One region of the Streptomyces sp. BF23-19 genome, then DNA from elsewhere that is predicted to be linked to it. Evidence: riboswitches for the same ligand, from Rfam matches in the RefSeq annotation. Region 1 holds a riboswitch; the other holds the start of a gene.

Region 1 (9,220 bases):
GTTGTGCCAGAAGAGGTGGGAGTAGAAGAACTTGACGGCGTGCTCGGCTCGTCGCTCCACCACCGCGAAACTGCTCTTCAAGATCCTGACATCCACAAAACCGAAAGTAGGAATGCCGGAGAAGTTCAGGTCAAGGGATGGCCGATCTACGGACAGCCGCGACGAATCACCTATATCGGATGAGGGTTCGGCGCCGGGATACGGTCATCAGGTGCACGAGCAGACCTCCGGAACCCCCGCCGAGACCCCCGCGGACACTCCCGCCGACGCCCCTTCCGCCGAGGGCCCCACCCTCTTCGACTGGGAGTTCGCGACCGACCCCTACCCGGCCTACGCCTGGTTGCGCGAGCACTCCCCGGTGCACCGCACCAAGCTGCCCAGCGGGGTCGAGGCCTGGCTCGTCACCCGGTACGCAGACGCCCGCCAGGCCCTGGCCGACCAGCGGCTCAGCAAGAATCCGGCGCACCACGCGGAGCCCGCGCACGCCAAGGGCAAGACCGGGATCCCGGGGGAGCGCAAGGCCGAGCTGATGACGCACCTGCTCAACATCGACCCGCCGGACCACACCCGGCTGCGGCGGCTGGTGTCGAAGGCGTTCACCCCGCGCAGGGTCGCCGAGTTCGCCCCGCGGGTGCAGGCGCTCACCGACCACCTGATCGACGCCTTCGCGGGGAAAGGTGAGGCTGATCTCATTCACGAGTTCGCCTTCCCGCTCCCCATCTACGCCATCTGCGAGATGCTCGGGGTCCCGCGCGAGGACCAGGACGACTTCCGTGACTGGGCGGGCATGATGATCCGCCACGGCGGCGGTCCGCGCGGCGGAGTGGCCCGGTCGGTCAAGCAGATGCGGACCTACCTCGGTGAACTCATTCACCGCAAAAGGGATGATCTGGGTGATGACCTGATCTCCGACCTGATCCGCGCGAGCGACCACGGGGACCATCTGACGGAGAGCGAGGCCACCGCCATGGCCTTCATCCTGCTTTTCGCCGGTTTCGAGACCACCGTGAACCTCATCGGCAACGGGGTCCACTCCCTCTTCATGAACCCCGAGCAGCGCGAGCGCCTCCAGCGCTCCCTCGCCGCCGGGGAGAGCGGACTGCTGGCCACCGGGGTCGAGGAACTGCTGCGGTACGACGGCCCGGTGGAACTGGCCACCTGGCGGTTCGCCACCGAGCCGCTGACCCTCGGCGGCATGCGGATCGAGGTGGGCGACCCGGTCCTGGTCGTCCTCGCGGCCGCCGACCGGGATCCGGAGCGCTTCGCGGAGCCGGACACGCTCGACCTCTCCCGGACCGACAACCAGCACCTCGGATACGGTCACGGCATCCACTACTGCCTCGGCGCTCCGCTCGCCCGGCTCGAAGGACAGACCGCGCTCGCGACTTTGCTGACGCGTCTGCCCGATCTGGAACTGGCCGTTCCGCCCCAAGACCTGCGCTGGCGCGGTGGGTTGATCATGCGAGGGCTTCGTACTCTTCCCGTTCGATTCGCGGCTCAAAACACTTGAGCGAAATCTGATTAAAAGTCAGATCCGACTTGAACTTGTGACAATCGTTCGATGGCCGCTAGGTTCTGCCGTTACCTAGCTGTTATGCGAAAGGTGATCCTTCATGCTCTCCGGGAACGGCCGTCACAGACGCCCCCGCCAGGTCCCCGCGCTGGTCGTCACAGCCGGTGTCACTGGCTCTGCGTTGGCCATGCCACTGCTGGCCGCCACCAGCGCCACCGCCGCCGACACGTCCACGTGGGACAGGGTTGCCGAGTGCGAGAGCGGTGGCTCCTGGAGCGCCAACTCCGGCAGCGGCGCCTACGGCGGACTCCAGTTCACCCAGGAGGAGTGGCAGAGCGCCGGCGGGCTCGACTTCGCCGAGCGCCCCGATCTGGCGAGCCGTTCCCAGCAGATCGCGGTGGCCGAGCGGGTGCTGGGCTCGACGGGACCGCAGGCGTGGCCGCTGTGCGCGGCCTCGGCCGGCCTGGTCAAGGAGAGCCCCGCCGCACAGGTGGACCCCGGTCTGCCCGGCGGCAAGGGCCCGCTGGCTCCCGCGCCGTCCCGTCCGGACGACGCCGTTCCGTCGGCCGGCGGCGGCAAGCCGTCCACGGACTACGGGTCCCCGACCCCGGCCCCGGCTCCGAGCCCGTCCGGCACCCCGTTCCTGATTCCCGACGCCCCGTCCATCGGACTGCCCGTCATGCCCGCGCCGGACATCCCGACGACGCCCCCGGTCGACCCGACGGCTCCGGTCCTGCCGGGCGACCCGACCGGTACGCCGACCCCCGTCGACCCGACGGCGCCGACGCAGCCGGTGGACCCGACCGCGCCGCCCACCACCGCGCCCGTCACGCCGGGGCTGCCCCCGGTCGACCCGACGGCCCCCGCGACCTCGGAGGTCCCGCAGACCACCGGGGCCACTCCGGTCGAGGGCAACGGCAAGCACCGTGGTGCGCCGGAGGCCGGTCCGTCGGCTCTGCCTGACGTCTCGTCGAACCCCGTCTACACGGTCCAGGCGGGCGACAGCCTGGCGACCATCGCGGTTGCCAAGGGCGTAAAGGGGGGCTGGAACGGTCTCTACCAGGCCAATGAGCAAGTGATCGGCGAGGACGCCGACCTCATCAAGCCTGGCCAGAACCTGGATCTAACCACGCAATAAGGACAGTTCAGTTACCCGGAAAGAGTTGAATGTCGGATTTCTGTAAGTGAGACATGTGTCTCTTCCGGTCAACTGGCGTGTCTCACCCAGGGCATTGCGCAAACCCCTCCCTCACCTGCGCAAACACCCCTGTGAGGGGCGCAAGTAGGGGCCGTTTCTCCCCGATGTTGCTCGTTGAACATCGGGGAGAGACCTGTCTACCTTCTGAATCGCTCGCCACCGCGAGCTCCTTCGACCGCATCGCCGAATCCTGCCGGCGGACGGAGGGAACAGTCGTCGCGTCAAGCGCCGAAGGCAGGAGCGGGGGAACCAAGGTAGGTGCCGGGAGCGGCCGTTGAGAGACGGTCACGCCACCGGCTTGGGGTTAAGACGTGCGCTAGGTCGCACGGCCGGGCAACTCACTCGCCCGAACCCGACAGCTCACCTCGTAGGCGTCGGTGAGGAGAAACTCCATGCTGCTTTCCGGCAAGGGCAAGCACCGTCGCGGTACTGCAATCGAGCGGTCTGTCCGGATCGTCACGCTCGCCGGTGTCGCCGGTGTGGCCGTGGCCGCGCCCCTGATGGCCGCGGGCACCGCCAGCGCCGCGACCTCGTCCGAGTGGGACAAGGTCGCGCAGTGCGAGTCCGGTGGCAACTGGGCCATCAACACGGGCAACGGCTACTACGGCGGCCTGCAGTTCTCGCCCTCCACGTGGTCCGGCTTCGGCGGCAAGTCCTACGCCCCGCAGGCCAACCAGGCCACCAAGGCGCAGCAGATAGCCGTCGCGGAGAAGGTCCTCAAGAGCCAGGGCAAGGGTGCCTGGCCGTCTTGCGGCAAGGGTCTGTCGAACTCCTCCTACAGCGGTGGCGGCGCCGAGACCCCGGCCTCCAAGCCGCAGTCGAAGCCGAAGGCCGAGACGAAGAAGACCGAGACCAAGAAGACCGAGACCAAGGTCGCGCCGAAGCAGGAGACCAAGCGTCCCGAGGCTCCGACCACCCGCTCCGAGCGTGCCGAGGCCCCGGTCGCGCCGAAGACCGGCAACGGCTCGTACGAGGTCAAGTCGGGCGACACCCTGGGCACCATCGCCGAGGCCAACGGTGTCAAGGGCGGCTGGCAGAAGCTGTTCGAGCTGAACAAGGACATCGTCTCGGACGCCGACCTGATCTTCCCGGGTCAGAAGCTGAAGCTCAGCTGAACACTGCGGCAAAGCCGCAGGAACATGTACACGGCGTCAGCTGACCCCGTGCAGGATGTCCACCGCCCGGCGCGTGCCCCACGCGCCGGGCGGTGTTGCGTCCGACCCCCGAAAGCCGATGATCAAGCGACCCTATGTCCCGGAAGAGGGGTATTCGGTCCCTTTTTCGTCCCAGGGTCCGGGCGGTCGGGCGGCCCAGTGCCCGGAGCCGGTTAGGCTCTAGGCGGCAAGGCCATCCCACGGCCTGACATGCCACCGCACACTCAGCGTCACATCCCAGAAGGAGATGCTCGTGCCGTCCATCGACGTCGTCGTAGCCCGGGAAATCCTGGACTCCCGAGGCAACCCCACGGTCGAGGTCGAGGTGGGCCTCGACGATGGCAGCACCGGCCGTGCTGCAGTTCCGTCCGGCGCCTCCACCGGCGCATTCGAGGCCATCGAGCTGCGTGACGGTGACCCCGACCGTTACTTCGGCAAGGGTGTCGAGAAGGCCGTCCTCGCCGTCATCGAGCAGATCGGCCCGGAGCTCGTCGGCTACGACGCCACCGAGCAGCGTCTGATCGACCAGGCCATGTTCGACCTGGACGCCACCGACAACAAGGGCTCGCTCGGCGCCAACGCCATCCTCGGCGTGTCCCTGGCCGTGGCGCACGCCGCGTCCGAGGCCTCGGACCTTCCGCTCTTCCGCTACCTCGGCGGTCCGAACGCGCACCTGCTGCCCGTTCCGATGATGAACATCCTCAACGGTGGGTCGCACGCCGACTCCAACGTGGACATCCAGGAGTTCATGATCGCCCCCATCGGCGCGGAGTCCTTCTCCGAGGCGCTGCGTTGGGGTGCCGAGGTCTACCACACCCTCAAGAAGGTCCTGCACACCAAGGGCCTCTCCACCGGCCTGGGTGACGAGGGCGGCTTCGCCCCGAACCTGGAGTCGAACCGCGCCGCGCTCGACCTCATCATCGAGGCCATCAAGCAGGCCGGCTACACCCCGGGCACGGACATCGCGCTCGCGCTCGACGTCGCCGCGTCCGAGTTCTACAAGGACGGCCAGTACGAGTTCGAGGGCAAGTCCCGCTCGGCCGCCGAGATGACCGACTACTACGCCGAGCTCGTCGAGGCGTACCCGCTCGTCTCCATCGAGGACCCGCTGTTCGAGGACGACTGGGACGGCTGGAAGACCATCACCGACCGCCTCGGCGCCAAGGTCCAGATCGTCGGTGACGACCTGTTCGTCACCAACCCGGAGCGTCTGGCCCGCGGTATCGAGGAGGGCTCCGCGAACGCCCTGCTCGTGAAGGTGAACCAGATCGGTTCGCTGACCGAGACCCTGGACGCCGTCGAGATGGCCCAGCGCAACGGCTTCAAGTGCATGATGTCCCACCGTTCCGGTGAGACCGAGGACGTCACCATCGCCGACCTCGCCGTCGCCGTGAACTGCGGTCAGATCAAGACCGGCGCCCCGGCCCGCTCGGACCGTGTCGCCAAGTACAACCAGCTGCTGCGCATCGAGGAGATCCTCGACGACGCCGCGGTGTACGCGGGCCGCTCCGCCTTCCCGCGCTTCAAGGGCTAATCACCCCCCTGAGGGGCTGGCCTCCGTACGTCCCCGCACTCGGTCCCGTACCGTGTGCGGGGACGTATTGCGTAGTGCGTACCTAGGGGAGGCGGACCAATGGCCGGGAACCGGGATCGGTTCTCCACCTTCTCCACCGCGACCAGGCTCAAGCAGCTCGGCGAGCGGACCGCCGCCCACGTCTACCGGTCGCAGTCGCGGCGTCAGGTCCGCCGCAGCCGGCTCACCGGCCGCGCCGCGCTCCTGGTGCTCGTCCTCTGTACGCTGGTCGTCGCCCTCGCGTACCCGATGCGCCAGTACGTCTCCCAGCGCTCGGAGATCGCGAAGCAGCAACGGGCCGCCGCGGCCGCGCGGGACCGCCTGGAGCGGCTCCGCGACGAGAAGGCCCGCTGGCAGGACGACGCCTACGCGGAGCAGCAGGCGCGCAAGCACCTGCACTTCCTGCGCCCGGGGGAGATCGGCTACATCATGAGCGACCCCGGGGCCCAGCCCCCGCAGCCGCACCGGACCGGCCAAGCCGGCTCCGACCGCCCCTGGTACTCCAACGTCTGGGACGGCGTCGACAAGGCCGACCGCCCCGGCGAGTGATCCGTACCGCCGTACCGCAGCACCCATCCACGAGAACGAAGAGACTTCCTCCAGGCATGCAGACGCCCCCGCCCCAGACCGACCGGACCGAGCCGACCGACGCGGACATCGAGGCGTTCGAGCAGCAGCTCGGCCGCCCGCCGCGCGGGCTGCGCGCCATCGCGCACCGCTGCCCCTGCGGGCAGCCGGACGTGGTGGAGACCGCCCCGCGGCTCCCCGACGGCACCCCCTTCCCGACGCTGTACTACCTGACGTGCCCGCGCGCGGCCTCCGCGATCGGCACGCTGGAGGCGAACGGCGTGATGAAGGAGATGCAGGCCCGGCTCGCCGAGGACAAGGAACTGGCCGCCGCCTACCAGGCCGCCCACGAGGACTACATCGAGCGGCGCGACGCCATCGAGGTGCTCCAGGGCTTCCCGAGCGCCGGCGGCATGCCGGACCGGGTGAAGTGCCTGCACGTGCTGGTCGGCCACTCCCTGGCCGCCGGCCCCGGGGTGAACCCGTTCGGCGACGAAGCCCTCGCCATGCTGCCGGAGTGGTGGGCCAAGGGCGCCTGCGTCGTCCCGTGCGGGGAGAAGAAGACGGACGAGAAGAAGACGGACGAGAAGGAGTCGGGCGCGTGACCCGGGTCGCCGCCGTCGACTGCGGTACGAACTCCATCCGGCTGCTCGTGGCGGACTGCGACCCGGCCACCGGCGAGCTGATCGAGCTCGACCGCCGGATGACGATCGTCCGGCTGGGCCAGGGTGTGGACCGGACCGGCCGGCTGGCCCCGGAGGCGCTGGAGCGCACCTTCGCCGCCTGCCGCGAGTACGCGGGAGTGATCAAGGAGTTCGGCGCGGAGCGGCTGCGCTTCGTGGCGACCTCCGCCTCCCGGGACGCCGAGAACCGGGCGGACTTCGTCCGGGGGGTCCTGGACATCCTGGGCGTCGAGCCCGAGGTGATCTCCGGTGACCAGGAGGCGGAGTTCTCCTTCACCGGCGCCACCAAGGAGCTCACGGCGCACGAGCACCTGGAGCGCCCCTTCCTGGTGGTGGACATCGGCGGCGGCTCGACCGAGTTCGTGGTCGGCGAGGAGCACGTACGGGCCGCCCGGTCCGTGGACATCGGCTGCGTCCGGATGACCGAGCGGCACCTGGTGGTGGACGGTGTCGTCACCGACCCGCCGACCGCGGAACAGGTCGCCGCGATCCGGGCCGACATCGAGGCGGCGCTGGACCTGGCCGCCGAGAGCGTCCCGCTGGCCGAGGCGCGCACGCTGGTGGGCCTGGCCGGCTCGGTGACCACGGTCGCCGGGATCGCGCTGGAGCTGCCGGAGTACGAATCGTCCGCGATCCACCACTCCCGGATCTCCTACGACCAGGTGCGCGCGATCAGCGAGCGCATGTTGAAGGAGACGCACGCCGAGCGGGCGGCGATCCCCGTGATGCACGCGGGCCGGGTGGACGTGATCGGCGCGGGCGCCCTGGTGCTTTTGGCGATCATGGAACGTATCGGCGCTTCCGAGGTTGTCGTGTCGGAGCACGACATCCTCGATGGAATCGCTTGGTCGATCGCCTGAACGACCTTCGAAGCAGGTTGTGAGGGGCTGTTGCGGGGCCGCTGGACCCGTGATCCACATTAAGTTCGTGAAGTTCTTCACAAGGAAAAAGGGTCTGTGAGGTCGACGGAAGGGTCCTTCGGGGCCCTCCGGAGCCCCTCAGGCCCTTTTTCGCGTGCGTTCGTGCGATCGACGGAGGCGACGGGATCCGCGTCAGAGGTATGGACGAAGCCCTGTGGTCCAGTCCGCTTTCGGCCTTGGAGGCCAGTTCAGGACGGGTGAACAACGACTCCGGACGCCTTCTGGTTCCCGTCGCGCGTCATGACCTCCGTCACGTGGGCGGCGGAGTGTAGCAGAGGGTCTCTCAGTCCTTGTGAAGGGGCTCACGAGCGACACCCCTTTGGGTGCTGGATACTCGTTCCATGAGCACCACGGAGCGTCCCAGGATCCTCGTTGTAGGAGGTGGGTACGTAGGCCTGTACGCAGCCAAGCGCATCATGAAGAAGATGCGCTACGGCGAGGCGACCGTCACGGTCGTCGACCCGCGCTCGTACATGACCTACCAGCCCTTCCTCCCTGAAGTGGCCGCAGGCAGCATCTCGCCTCGGCACGTCGTCGTCCCGCTGCGACGCGTGCTGCCCAAGGCAGAGGTTCTCACCGGCCGGGTCACCAGCATCGACCAGGACCGCAAGGTCGCCGTCGTCACGCCGCTCGTCGGCGAGGCGTACGAGCTGCCCTTCGACTACCTGGTGATCGCGCTCGGCGCCGTCTCCCGCACCTTCCCGATCCCCGGCCTCGCCGAACAGGGCATCGGTATGAAGGGCGTCGAAGAGGGCATCGGCCTGCGCAACCACGTCCTCGAGCAGCTCGACAAGGCCGAGTCCACGACGGACGAGAACGTCCGCCGCAAGGCCCTCACCTTCGTCTTCGTCGGCGGCGGCTTCGCCGGTGCGGAGACCATCGGTGAGGTCGAGGACATGGCTCGGGACGCCGCGAAGTACTACTCCACGATCAAGCGCGAGGACATGCGCTTCATCCTGGTCGACGCGGCCGACAAGATCCTTCCCGAGGTCGGGCCCAAGCTCGGCACCTGGGGCAAGGAGCACCTCGAGTCCCGCGGCATCGAGATCTACCTCAGCACCTCCATGGACTCCTGCGTGGACGGCCACGTGGTGCTGAAGAACGGCCTCGAGGTCGACTCCAACACCATCGTGTGGACCGCCGGCGTCAAGCCGAACCCGGTGCTGGCCCGCTACGGCCTGCCGCTGGGCCCCCGCGGCCACGTGGACGCCCAGCCGACCCTCCAGGTCACGGGCACGGACTACATCTGGACCGCCGGCGACAACGCCCAGGTTCCGGACATCGCCTCCCGCAAGGCCGGTGTCGAGAACGCCTGGTGCCCGCCGAACGCCCAGCACGCGCTGCGTCAGGCCAAGGTCCTCGGCGACAACGTCATCTCGGGCATGCGGGGCTTCCCGCAGGCCGAGTACTCGCACTCCAACAAGGGTGCGGTGGCGGGCCTCGGCCTCCACAAGGGCGTCGCGATGATCGTCATGGGCAAGACGAAGATCAAGCTCAAGGGCCGGCTGGCCTGGTACATGCACCGTGGCTACCACGGCATGGCCATGCCGACCTGGAACCGCAAGATCCGTGTCTTCGCCGACTGGACCCTCGCGATGTTCCTCAAGCGCGA
Region 2 (9,220 bases), on a different contig from region 1:
GGCGCCCGGGGCGTACCGCCGTCAGCTGGTCGGGCCGTGCCGACAGCAGCCCGCCCAGCCCCGAGACCAGACAGTCCACCGCGCTGACCTGCTCCAGCCGCAGCCCGGCGAAGGCGCTGCGCGCCGCCGGTACCGTGGCGAGCACGAACCGCGCCTCCTGGCCGGTCACCGGATCGTGGCAGTCCACGAAGCCGTTGACCACGACCGAGTCCAGTACGTCGAACTCGTCCGCCGCGTACAGCTCGCGCACCACCAGCAGCACGCACTGGGCCAGCAGGTCCCGGTACAGGGCACGTCGTTCCGTGACCGGGCGGGGCTTCACCTTGTCCTGGTCCGTGCTCGGCAGGTACTGAACCGCCCGGGCCTCCGGCACCACCGCGTACCCGGGCAGCTCCCAGTCCAGCACCAGCTGGCGCGCGGCCGGGTCGTACGCCGCCGTCACCTGCCTCGGCAGCCTCTCGGGCCAGGCCGTCGAGGCGTACAGGGCCGCCGAGAAGTACTCCACCGCCGCTTCGGCGTCACCCGCGCGCAGCGCTTCGGTCAGCTCCGTGAGCCCGCCGTTGTGTGCCAGCGCCCCCGCCATCTGCTCCGCCGCCCACCGGTCGTACTGCTGGCGGTACGCGGCCAGTTGCTGTCGGCGTTGCGCCTCCGCGGCGTTCGCGGCCTGCCAGGCCTGGGTGTAGCGGGCGTGCGCCTCCCGCTCCGCCTGCGCCCGGTGGTTCGAGCCGAGCGTCCAGCCGCTGCTCTGCCGCTGGAAGTCCTCGATGCGGGGCATCGGTACCGGGTGCGCCAGGGCACCGGGGTCGAAGGGCTGCAGCCCGTCGGGCCGGGCCAGGGCGGATATCCGAAACGCCGGTGCCCGGCAGCCCGCGGCCAACAGGCCCTTGAGGGCTTCGACCTCGGCGTCGAACTGCGCGGTGCGCCGCAGGGCCTCGGCCTCGCGGTACTGCCGGTGGCTCCGGTTCGCGTCCCGTTCGTGGGCCCGCTGCCGGCGCTCGGCCTCCCGCTGCTGGACCAGCTGCGTCTGTTGCTGCCGGCGCTGTGCCTCCGCCCAGCTCCCGATCAGTCCGCTGCCCGCTCGACGGCTCATCAGCTGCGTTCTCCCCCCACCGCGTCCACGGGGAAAACACTAGTCGGCATTCGGGTGGTACGTCCCCCCGGTCGTACCACCCGAATGCCCTCCCGCGCCCTACAGCGCGGCCCCCGCCAGTGCCGCGACCACCGACGGCAGCGCGGCCCCGGAGCCGTCCCGGCGCGGGTCCACGGTCGGCAGTTCGGCCGGCGTTCCGTTCGCCGCCGCCGCGCGGACGGGGGCACCGCCCGCCCAGGCCAGCACCAGTACGTCCTCGCCCTTCAGGAACCGCTGGCAGCGCACGCCACCCGTGGCGCGACCCTTGCGCGGGTACTGGTCGAAGGGGGTCAGCTTCCCGGAGGTCACCGAGTCGTCCAGGGTGCCGTGCGAGCCCGCCACCGTGAAGACCACCGCGTCCCGCGCCGGGTCCACGGCCGAGAAGTGGATCACCTTGGCGTTCTCGGCGAGCTTGATGCCCGCCATACCGCCCGCCGGGCGGCCCTGCGGGCGGACCTGGGCCGCCGGGTAACGCAGCAGCTGGGCGTCGTCGGTGATGAAGACCAGGTCCTCCTCACCCGTGCGCAGCTCGACCGCGCCGACGATCCGGTCGCCCTCCTTGAGGGTGATGACCTCCAGCTCGTCCTTGTTCGCCGGGTAGTCCGGCACGACGCGCTTGACCACGCCCTGCTCGGTGCCCAGCGCGAGGCCCTGCGAGGACTCGTCCAGCGAGGTCAGGCAGACCACCTTCTCGTCCGCCTCCAGCCCGGAGAGGAACTCCGAGACCGGGGCGCCGCCCGCCAGGTTCGGCGCGGCGTGCGTGTCCGGCAGCTGCGGCAGGTCGATCACCGACAGCCGCAGCAGCCGCCCGTACGAGGTGACCGCGCCGACATCGGCCCGGGCCGTCGCCGCGACCTGCGAGACGATCAGGTCGTGCTTGGCACGGGCGCCGCCCTCCTCCTCCGGCAGCGCCTCGCCGTTCGCCGTACGCGCCAGCAGGCCCGTCGAGGACAGCAGCACCCGGCACGGGTCGTCCGCGACCTCCAGCGGAACGGCCGCCACCGCGGTGCCCGCGGACTCCAGCAGCACCGTACGGCGCTCGGTGCCGAACTTCTTCGCGACGGCCGCCAGTTCCGCGGAGACCAGCTTGCGCAGCTCGCTGTCCGACTCCAGGATCCCGGTCAGCTCGTCGATCTCGCCGGTCAGTCGGTCGCGCTCGGACTCCAGCTCGATCCGGTCGAAGCGGGTGAGCCGGCGCAGCGGGGTGTCCAGGATGTACTGGGTCTGGATCTCGCTCAGCGAGAACCGCTCGATCAGCCGGGTCTTGGCCTGCGCCGAGTTGTCGCTGTCCCGGATGAGCCGGATGACCTCGTCGATGTCGAGGAGCGCCACCAGCAGGCCCTCGACCAGGTGCAGCCGGTCGCGGCGCTTGGTGCGGCGGAACTCGCTGCGTCGCCGGACGACCTCGAAGCGGTGGTCGAGATAGACCTCCAGCAGCTCCTTGAGGCCCAGCGTCAGGGGCTGCCCGTCCACCAGCGCCACGTTGTTGATGCCGAAGGACTCCTCCATCGGCGTCAGCTTGTAGAGCTGCTCCAGCACGGCCTCCGGGTGGAAGCCGTTCTTGATCTCGATGACCAGGCGCAGGCCGTGCGAGCGGTCGGTGAGGTCCTTGACGTCGGCGATGCCCTGGAGCTTCTTCGAGCCGACCAGGTCCTTGATCTTCGCGATGACCTTCTCGGGGCCGACCGTGAAGGGCAGTTCGGTGACGACCAGGCCCTTGCGGCGCGCCGTCACGTCCTCCACGGTCACCGTCGCGCGGATCTTGAAGGTGCCGCGCCCGTTCTCGTAGGCGTCCTTGATGCCCGAGAGCCCGACGATCCGGCCGCCCGTGGGCAGGTCGGGGCCCGGCACGAAGCGCATCAGCGCCTCCAGGTCCGCCTGCGGGTACCGGATCAGGTGGCGGGCGGCCGCGATGACCTCGCCGAGGTTGTGCGGGGGCATGTTGGTGGCCATGCCGACGGCGATTCCGGACGCGCCGTTGACCAGGAGGTTCGGGTACGCGGCGGGCAGGGCGACCGGCTCCCGCTCCTGGCCGTCGTAGTTGGCGGTGAAGTCGACGGTGTCCTCGTCGATCGACTCCGTCATCAGCGACGTGGCGTCGGCCATCTTGCACTCGGTGTAACGCATCGCGGCCGGCGGGTCGTCGTTGCCGAGCGAGCCGAAGTTGCCGTGGCCGTCGACCAGCGGCAGCCGCATGGAGAAGGGCTGCGCCATGCGCACGAGGGCGTCGTAGATGGACGCGTCACCGTGCGGGTGGAGCTTGCCCATGACCTCGCCGACGACACGGGCGCACTTCACGTACCCGCGGTCGGGACGCAGGCCCATCTCGTTCATCTGGTACACGATGCGTCGGTGCACCGGCTTCATGCCGTCCCGGGCGTCGGGCAGGGCACGGGAGTAGATCACCGAGTACGCGTACTCGAGGAAGGAGCCCTGCATTTCGTCGACGACGTCGATGTCGAGGATCTTCTCCTCGAAATCCTCCGGCGGCGGGGTCTTCGTGCTGCGGCGGGCCATCGCTGCGCGGCTCCTTAACCAAAATGGGGTGTGCTGGCTGTCGGGTGGGGTGTCTGGTCGGGTCTGGCGGGGTCTGGCGGTCTTGTGGTGTCCGGCGAGGGTACGACGCGGACCATTGTGGCCCGACGCACCGACAACGCCGACTCCGACCCCGGGGGTCCCTCGGACGGAGTGCGGGGGAGTGACCCGGGAACTTATCCGGCGGTCGGCGCGCTTGCATACAGTGGCAGGTCGATAAGAAATCTCTACATCGCGATCGAAGGGACCACATGCCCATGGGTCACACGGCCACAGCCCAGGCCGGCTCCGGCGGCCTGACAGCGACCGAGCACCGGCTGGCCAACGGCCTGCGCGTGGTGCTCTCCGAGGACCACCTGACCCCGGTCGCCGCGGTCTGCCTCTGGTACGACGTCGGCTCGCGCCATGAGGTCAAGGGACGCACCGGCCTGGCTCACCTCTTCGAGCACCTGATGTTCCAGGGGTCGGCGAGCGTACCCGGCAACGGGCACTTCGAACTGGTCCAGGGGGCCGGCGGTTCCCTCAACGGCACCACCAGCTTCGAGCGCACCAACTACTTCGAGACGATGCCGACGCACCAGCTGGAGCTCGCGCTCTGGCTGGAAGCGGACCGGATGGGGTCCCTGCTGGCCGCCCTGGACGACGAGTCCATGGAGAACCAGCGCGACGTCGTCAAGAACGAGCGCCGCCAGCGGTACGACAACGTCCCGTACGGCACGGCCTTCGAGCGGCTCACCGCCCTGGCCTACCCCGAGGGTCACCCGTACCACCACACCCCCATCGGCTCCATGGCCGACCTGGACGCCGCCTCCCTGGAGGACGCGCGCACCTTCTTCCGCACGTACTACGCGCCCAACAACGCGGTGCTGTCGGTCGTCGGGGACATCGACCCCGAGAAGACGCTCGCCTGGGTCGAGAAGTACTTCGGCACCATCCCCGCGCACGACGGCAAGCAGCCGCCCCGCGACGGCTCGCTGCCCGACATCATCGGGGAGCAGCTGCGCGAGGAGATCGTCGAGGAGGTCCCGGCGCGTGCGCTGATGGCCGCCTACCGGCTGCCGCACGACGGCACCCGGGAGTGCGACGCCGCCGACGTGGCGCTGACCATCCTGGGCGGCGGCGAGTCCTCGCTGCTGCACAACCGGCTGGTACGCCGCGACCAGACGGCTGTCGCGGCCGGCTTCGGCATGCTGCGGCTGGCCGGGGCGCCCTCCCTGGGCTGGCTGGACGTCAAGACCTCCAGCGGCGTCGAGATCCCCGCCATCGAGGCGGCCGTGGACGAGGAGCTCGCGCGGTTCGCCGCCGAGGGCCCGACGGCCGAGGAGATGGAGCGCGCCCAGGCGCAGCTGGAGCGCGAGTGGCTGGACCGGCTGAGCACGGTGGCCGGCCGCGCCGACGAACTGTGCCGCTTCGCGGTGCTGTTCGGCGACCCGCAGCTGGCGCTGACCGCCGTCCGGCGCGTCCTCGACGTCACCGCCGAGGAGGTGCAGGCCGTGGCCGCGGCCCGACTGCGCCCGGACAACCGCGCGGTGCTCGTCTACGAGCCGCTCGCGGCCGACGAGTCCGACCAGCACGACGACTCCGACGAGAACGAGGGGGCGGAGCAGTGAGCGACACGGCAGCCGTCACGATGACCTTCCACCCGCAGCCGCAGGCCGGCGAGCCGCAGCCGTGGGCCTTCCCGGCCCCCGACCGCGGGCAGCTGTCCAACGGGCTGACCCTGCTGCGCTGCCACCGGCCGGGCCAGCAGGTCGTCGCGGTCGAGGTCAACCTCGCCGCCCCGCTGGACGCCGAGCCCGAGGGCCTGGACGGCGTGGCGACCATCATGGCGCGGGCGTTCTCCGAGGGCACCGACAAGCACTCCGCCGAGGAGTTCGCGGCCGAGCTGGAGCGCTGCGGCGCCACCCTGGACGCGCACGCCGACCACCCGGGCCTGCGGGTCTCGCTGGAGGTCCCGGCCTCCCGGCTGCCCAAGGCGCTCGGCCTGCTCGCCGAGGCGCTGCGCGCCCCGGCCTTCGCCGACGCCGAGGTCGACCGGCTGGTGCGCAACCGGCTCGACGAGATCCCGCACGAGCTGGCCAGCCCGCAGCGCCGCGCCGCCAAGCAGCTCTCCAAGGAACTCTTCCCGGCCACCCTGCGGATGTCCCGGCCGCGCCAGGGCACCGAGGAGACGGTCGCCCGGATCGACTCCGCCGCCGTACGCGCCTTCTACGAGGCCCACGTACGCCCCGCCACCGCCACCGCGGTGGTCGTCGGCGACCTGACCGGCATCGACCTGGACGCCGTGCTCGCGGACACCCTGGGCACCTGGACGGGCAACACCGCCGCCGCCCTCCCGGTGCCGCCGGTGACCGCCGACGACACCGGACGCGTGGTCATCGTGGACCGGCCCGGCGCGGTCCAGACGCAGCTGCTGATCGGCCGGATCGGGGCGGACCGCCACGACCGGGTGTGGGCGGCCCAGGTGCTGGGCACGTACTGCCTGGGCGGCACCCTCACCTCGCGCCTGGACAAGGTGCTGCGCGAGGAGAAGGGGTACACCTACGGCGTGCGCGCCTTCGGCCAGGTGCTGCGCTCCACCGCGGACGGCAAGGGCGCCTCGATGCTCGCCATCAGCGGCTCGGTGGACACCCCGAACACCGGACCGGCGCTGGAGGACCTCTGGAAGGTGCTGCGCACCCTCGCCGAGGGCGGTCTGACCGACGCCGAACGCGATGTCGCCGTGCAGAACTTGGTGGGCGTGGCCCCGCTGAAGTTCGAGACGGCCGCCTCGGTCGCGGGCACCCTCGCCGACCAGGTCGAGCAGGAACTGCCGGACGACTACCAGGCGCAGTTGTACGCCCAGCTCGCCGAGACGGGCACGGTGGAGGCCACCACGGCGGTCGTCAAGGCCTTCCCCGCGGACCGGCTGGTCACCGTCCTCGTGGGCGACGCGGCGCTGATCGAGGAGCCCGTGCGGGCCCTTGGCATCGGCGAGGTCACGGTCGTTTCCAACTGACGGTCGGATGACGGCCCATTGGGGGCCGGCCGAGGGTTTCGGCAAGGGGTTCTGGTGACTTGGTCACCAGAACCCCTTTTGTCCGTTTAGTGGTGAGGTTGCTTGTATGCGGTGTGGCGTACGCAACAAAAAGCCGTGTCTGTTTGGCGATTGACTGATGATCCGCCTAGCGTCGGCCGTGCTGTTCGTCAGTTGTGCCCGCCGCACCCGCGGCACCGGACAGCGATCGCCGAGTCCCCGTCAGGCGCGAGCCTGGGGAGCCGGGGACCCACATGAGTCCCTGGGGTGAATCGGACCCCCTCGCAAGAGGAGGCCCGTAGGAGACCTTCCTGCTCCGAACCCGTCAGCTAACCCGGTAGGCGAGAAGGAAGGAAAGGATCAAACCCTTCATGGCGTTTGGCAGTCGTCCCGCTGGTACCGGTAAGCACCGTGGCTCCAGCCGTCTGAGCAAGAAGACCGCCGGTTACGCCGGTATCGCCGCGATCGCCACCACGGGTGTCGTCGGCTCCCTCGCCGCCCCGGCCTTCGCCGCGGACAACCACAGCAGCACCATCGGCCAGGACAACGGCCTCGGTGCCGTCGTCGTCGCCGAGGACCTTGCGGGTGACATCGCCGACCAGGCCGAGTCCCAGCACCGCGTCGCCGAGCAGGACGCCGTCAAGGCGCAGGCCGAGGCCGACGCGAAGCAGCGGGCCGCCGAGGCCAAGCGCATGGCCGAGGCCAAGGCGAAGGCCGAGCGCGAGGCCGCCGAGCGCGCCGCCCGCGAGGAGGAGCGCAAGCGCCTCAACACCTTCGTCGCCCCGGTGGACGGCTCGTACGTCAGCACGCAGTACCACGCGGGCGGCGGCATGTGGTCCTCCGGCAGCCACACGGGCATCGACTTCCACGCCGCCTCCGGCACCTCGGTCCACGCGGTGGGCCTGGGTACCGTCGTCGAGGCCGGCTGGGGTGGCGCGTACGGCAACAACGTCGTCATCAAGCACAACGACGGCACCTACACCCAGTACGGTCACATGACCTCGCTGAACGTCTCCGTCGGCGAGCAGGTCACCCCGGGTCAGCAGATCGGCCTGTCGGGCTCCACCGGCAACTCCAGCGGCCCGCACCTGCACTTCGAGGCCCGCACCGGCTCGCAGTACGGCTCGGACATCGACCCGATCGCGTACCTGCGCTCGCACGGCGTCAGCCTCTGACCTCGCGCCTCACGCATCGCACCGCTTCACCGAGGACCATGGCTCTCCGAGCCGGGGTCTTTGTATGTTGCGCCTTCGCGCAAATGTTTCGTATTTCCGGCCGCTCTCGGAAATTATCGTGTGTTGCAATAGAGTCGCAGCACGCGCATGTGCGTGCAATGACGCTGGCAGTCGGAAATAGGCGGAGGTTCGGTCTTGCGTATTCCTGCGCACGCGGTATGCACAGCAATCCGCGACGACATCGTCTCCGGGGTGTTCGAGCCGGGCGGCCGGTTGACCGAGGAGGTGCTGGCCCGCCGGTACGGGGTCTCGCGCGTCCCGGTGCGTGAGGCCCTGCGGACCCTGGAGTCCGAGGGGTTCGTGACCACGCGGCGCCACGCGGGGGCGTGCGTGGCCGAGCCGACCGAGCAGGAGGCCGCGGACCTGCTGGAGCTGCGGATGCTCCTGGAGCCGCTGGCCGCCGCGCGGGCCGCCCGGCGGCGCACCGACGCGCACCTCAAGGTGCTGCGCGGACTGGTCAGACTGGGGCAGGAGCGAGCCAGGCGGGGCCAGGGGGAGGATCTGCGGTCCCTGGGCGGCTGGTTCCACGAGACGCTCGCCCAGGCCTCCGGCAGCCCCGGGCTGATCTCGCTGCTCACGCAGATGCGGCACAAGATCGCGTGGATGTACGTGGTGGAGGCGCCGGCCCGGCCCGTGGAGTCCTGGGCGGAGCACGGGGCGGTCGTGGACGCGGTGGCGCGCGGCGACGCCGAACGGGCGCGGGCGCTGACCGCGATCCACGCCGACCGGGCGGCGGGGGCGCACCGGCTGCGGCTCCGCCCGGCGGTGAGCACTTCGCAACCTGCCGTAAACATGTCGAGTGGTCGGCATTAACAGGAGCCGTATACAAAGGGTGGGATCGCGTGAATTCGCTGCGCGGTGGCCGATCCCTTTCGAATCGGCCCGAGGTGTCGTGCGCAATTCCGGAGAGGATTAATTCGGCGTGCGCCGGATCGGGGCGGGGTCTTTTCTTCGTCGCGCGGGATCTTCTCGGCATTCGCCGCCCTCGGGTCCGCCGGGGATCCGACGCTCCGCGGGGTGACCGCGTCGGGCGGCCCCGCCCGGCTTCTCGTCACGCGGCGGGGCCCCGTGGACGGAACGACGAAGCCGCGACCCCCGGATCACGGGGGCCGCGGCTTCGCGCGTGGAGTCGAACCCGAAGGGTCAGACGGTCTCGGGGAGCTCCTCGAGACCCTCGGCGACCAGCTTCGCGAGGCGGTCGAGCGCGGCGTCCGCACCCTCGGCCTCGGAGGCGAGGACGATCTCCTCGCCGCCCTGGGCGCCCAGGCCCAGGACCGCCAGCATGGAGGCGGCGTTGACGGGGTC

The links. A riboswitch is a leader RNA that binds a small molecule or an ion and turns the genes downstream of it on or off. The one in region 1 is predicted to bind cyclic di-AMP.
Positions count from the first base shown of each region.
Region 2: linked by a shared signal. The riboswitch ahead of AB8A24_RS28485 (M23 family metallopeptidase) and the one ahead of AB8A24_RS11130 (transglycosylase family protein) in region 1 are both predicted to bind cyclic di-AMP.

Region 1 is NZ_JBGBPT010000014.1:80,723-89,942, reverse strand. It holds gene AB8A24_RS11145 (globin domain-containing protein) at 1-81, opposite strand, end outside; gene AB8A24_RS11140 (cytochrome P450) at 113-1,510, shown strand; gene AB8A24_RS11135 (transglycosylase family protein) at 1,701-2,651, shown strand; cyclic di-AMP (ydaO/yuaA leader) riboswitch at 2,928-3,100, shown strand; gene AB8A24_RS11130 (transglycosylase family protein) at 3,104-3,826, shown strand; gene eno (phosphopyruvate hydratase) at 4,119-5,399, shown strand; gene AB8A24_RS11120 (septum formation initiator family protein) at 5,499-5,987, shown strand; gene AB8A24_RS11115 (DUF501 domain-containing protein) at 6,044-6,610, shown strand; gene AB8A24_RS11110 (Ppx/GppA phosphatase family protein) at 6,607-7,548, shown strand; gene AB8A24_RS11105 (NAD(P)/FAD-dependent oxidoreductase) at 7,950-9,220, shown strand, end outside.
Region 2 is NZ_JBGBPT010000058.1:22,555-31,774, forward strand. It holds gene AB8A24_RS28465 (restriction endonuclease) at 1-1,090, opposite strand, end outside; gene AB8A24_RS28470 (DNA topoisomerase IV subunit A) at 1,190-3,646, opposite strand; gene AB8A24_RS28475 (pitrilysin family protein) at 3,922-5,274, shown strand; gene AB8A24_RS28480 (M16 family metallopeptidase) at 5,295-6,662, shown strand; cyclic di-AMP (ydaO/yuaA leader) riboswitch at 6,880-7,039, shown strand; gene AB8A24_RS28485 (M23 family metallopeptidase) at 7,052-7,855, shown strand; gene AB8A24_RS28490 (GntR family transcriptional regulator) at 8,051-8,728, shown strand; gene AB8A24_RS28495 (HPr family phosphocarrier protein) at 9,059-9,220, opposite strand, start outside.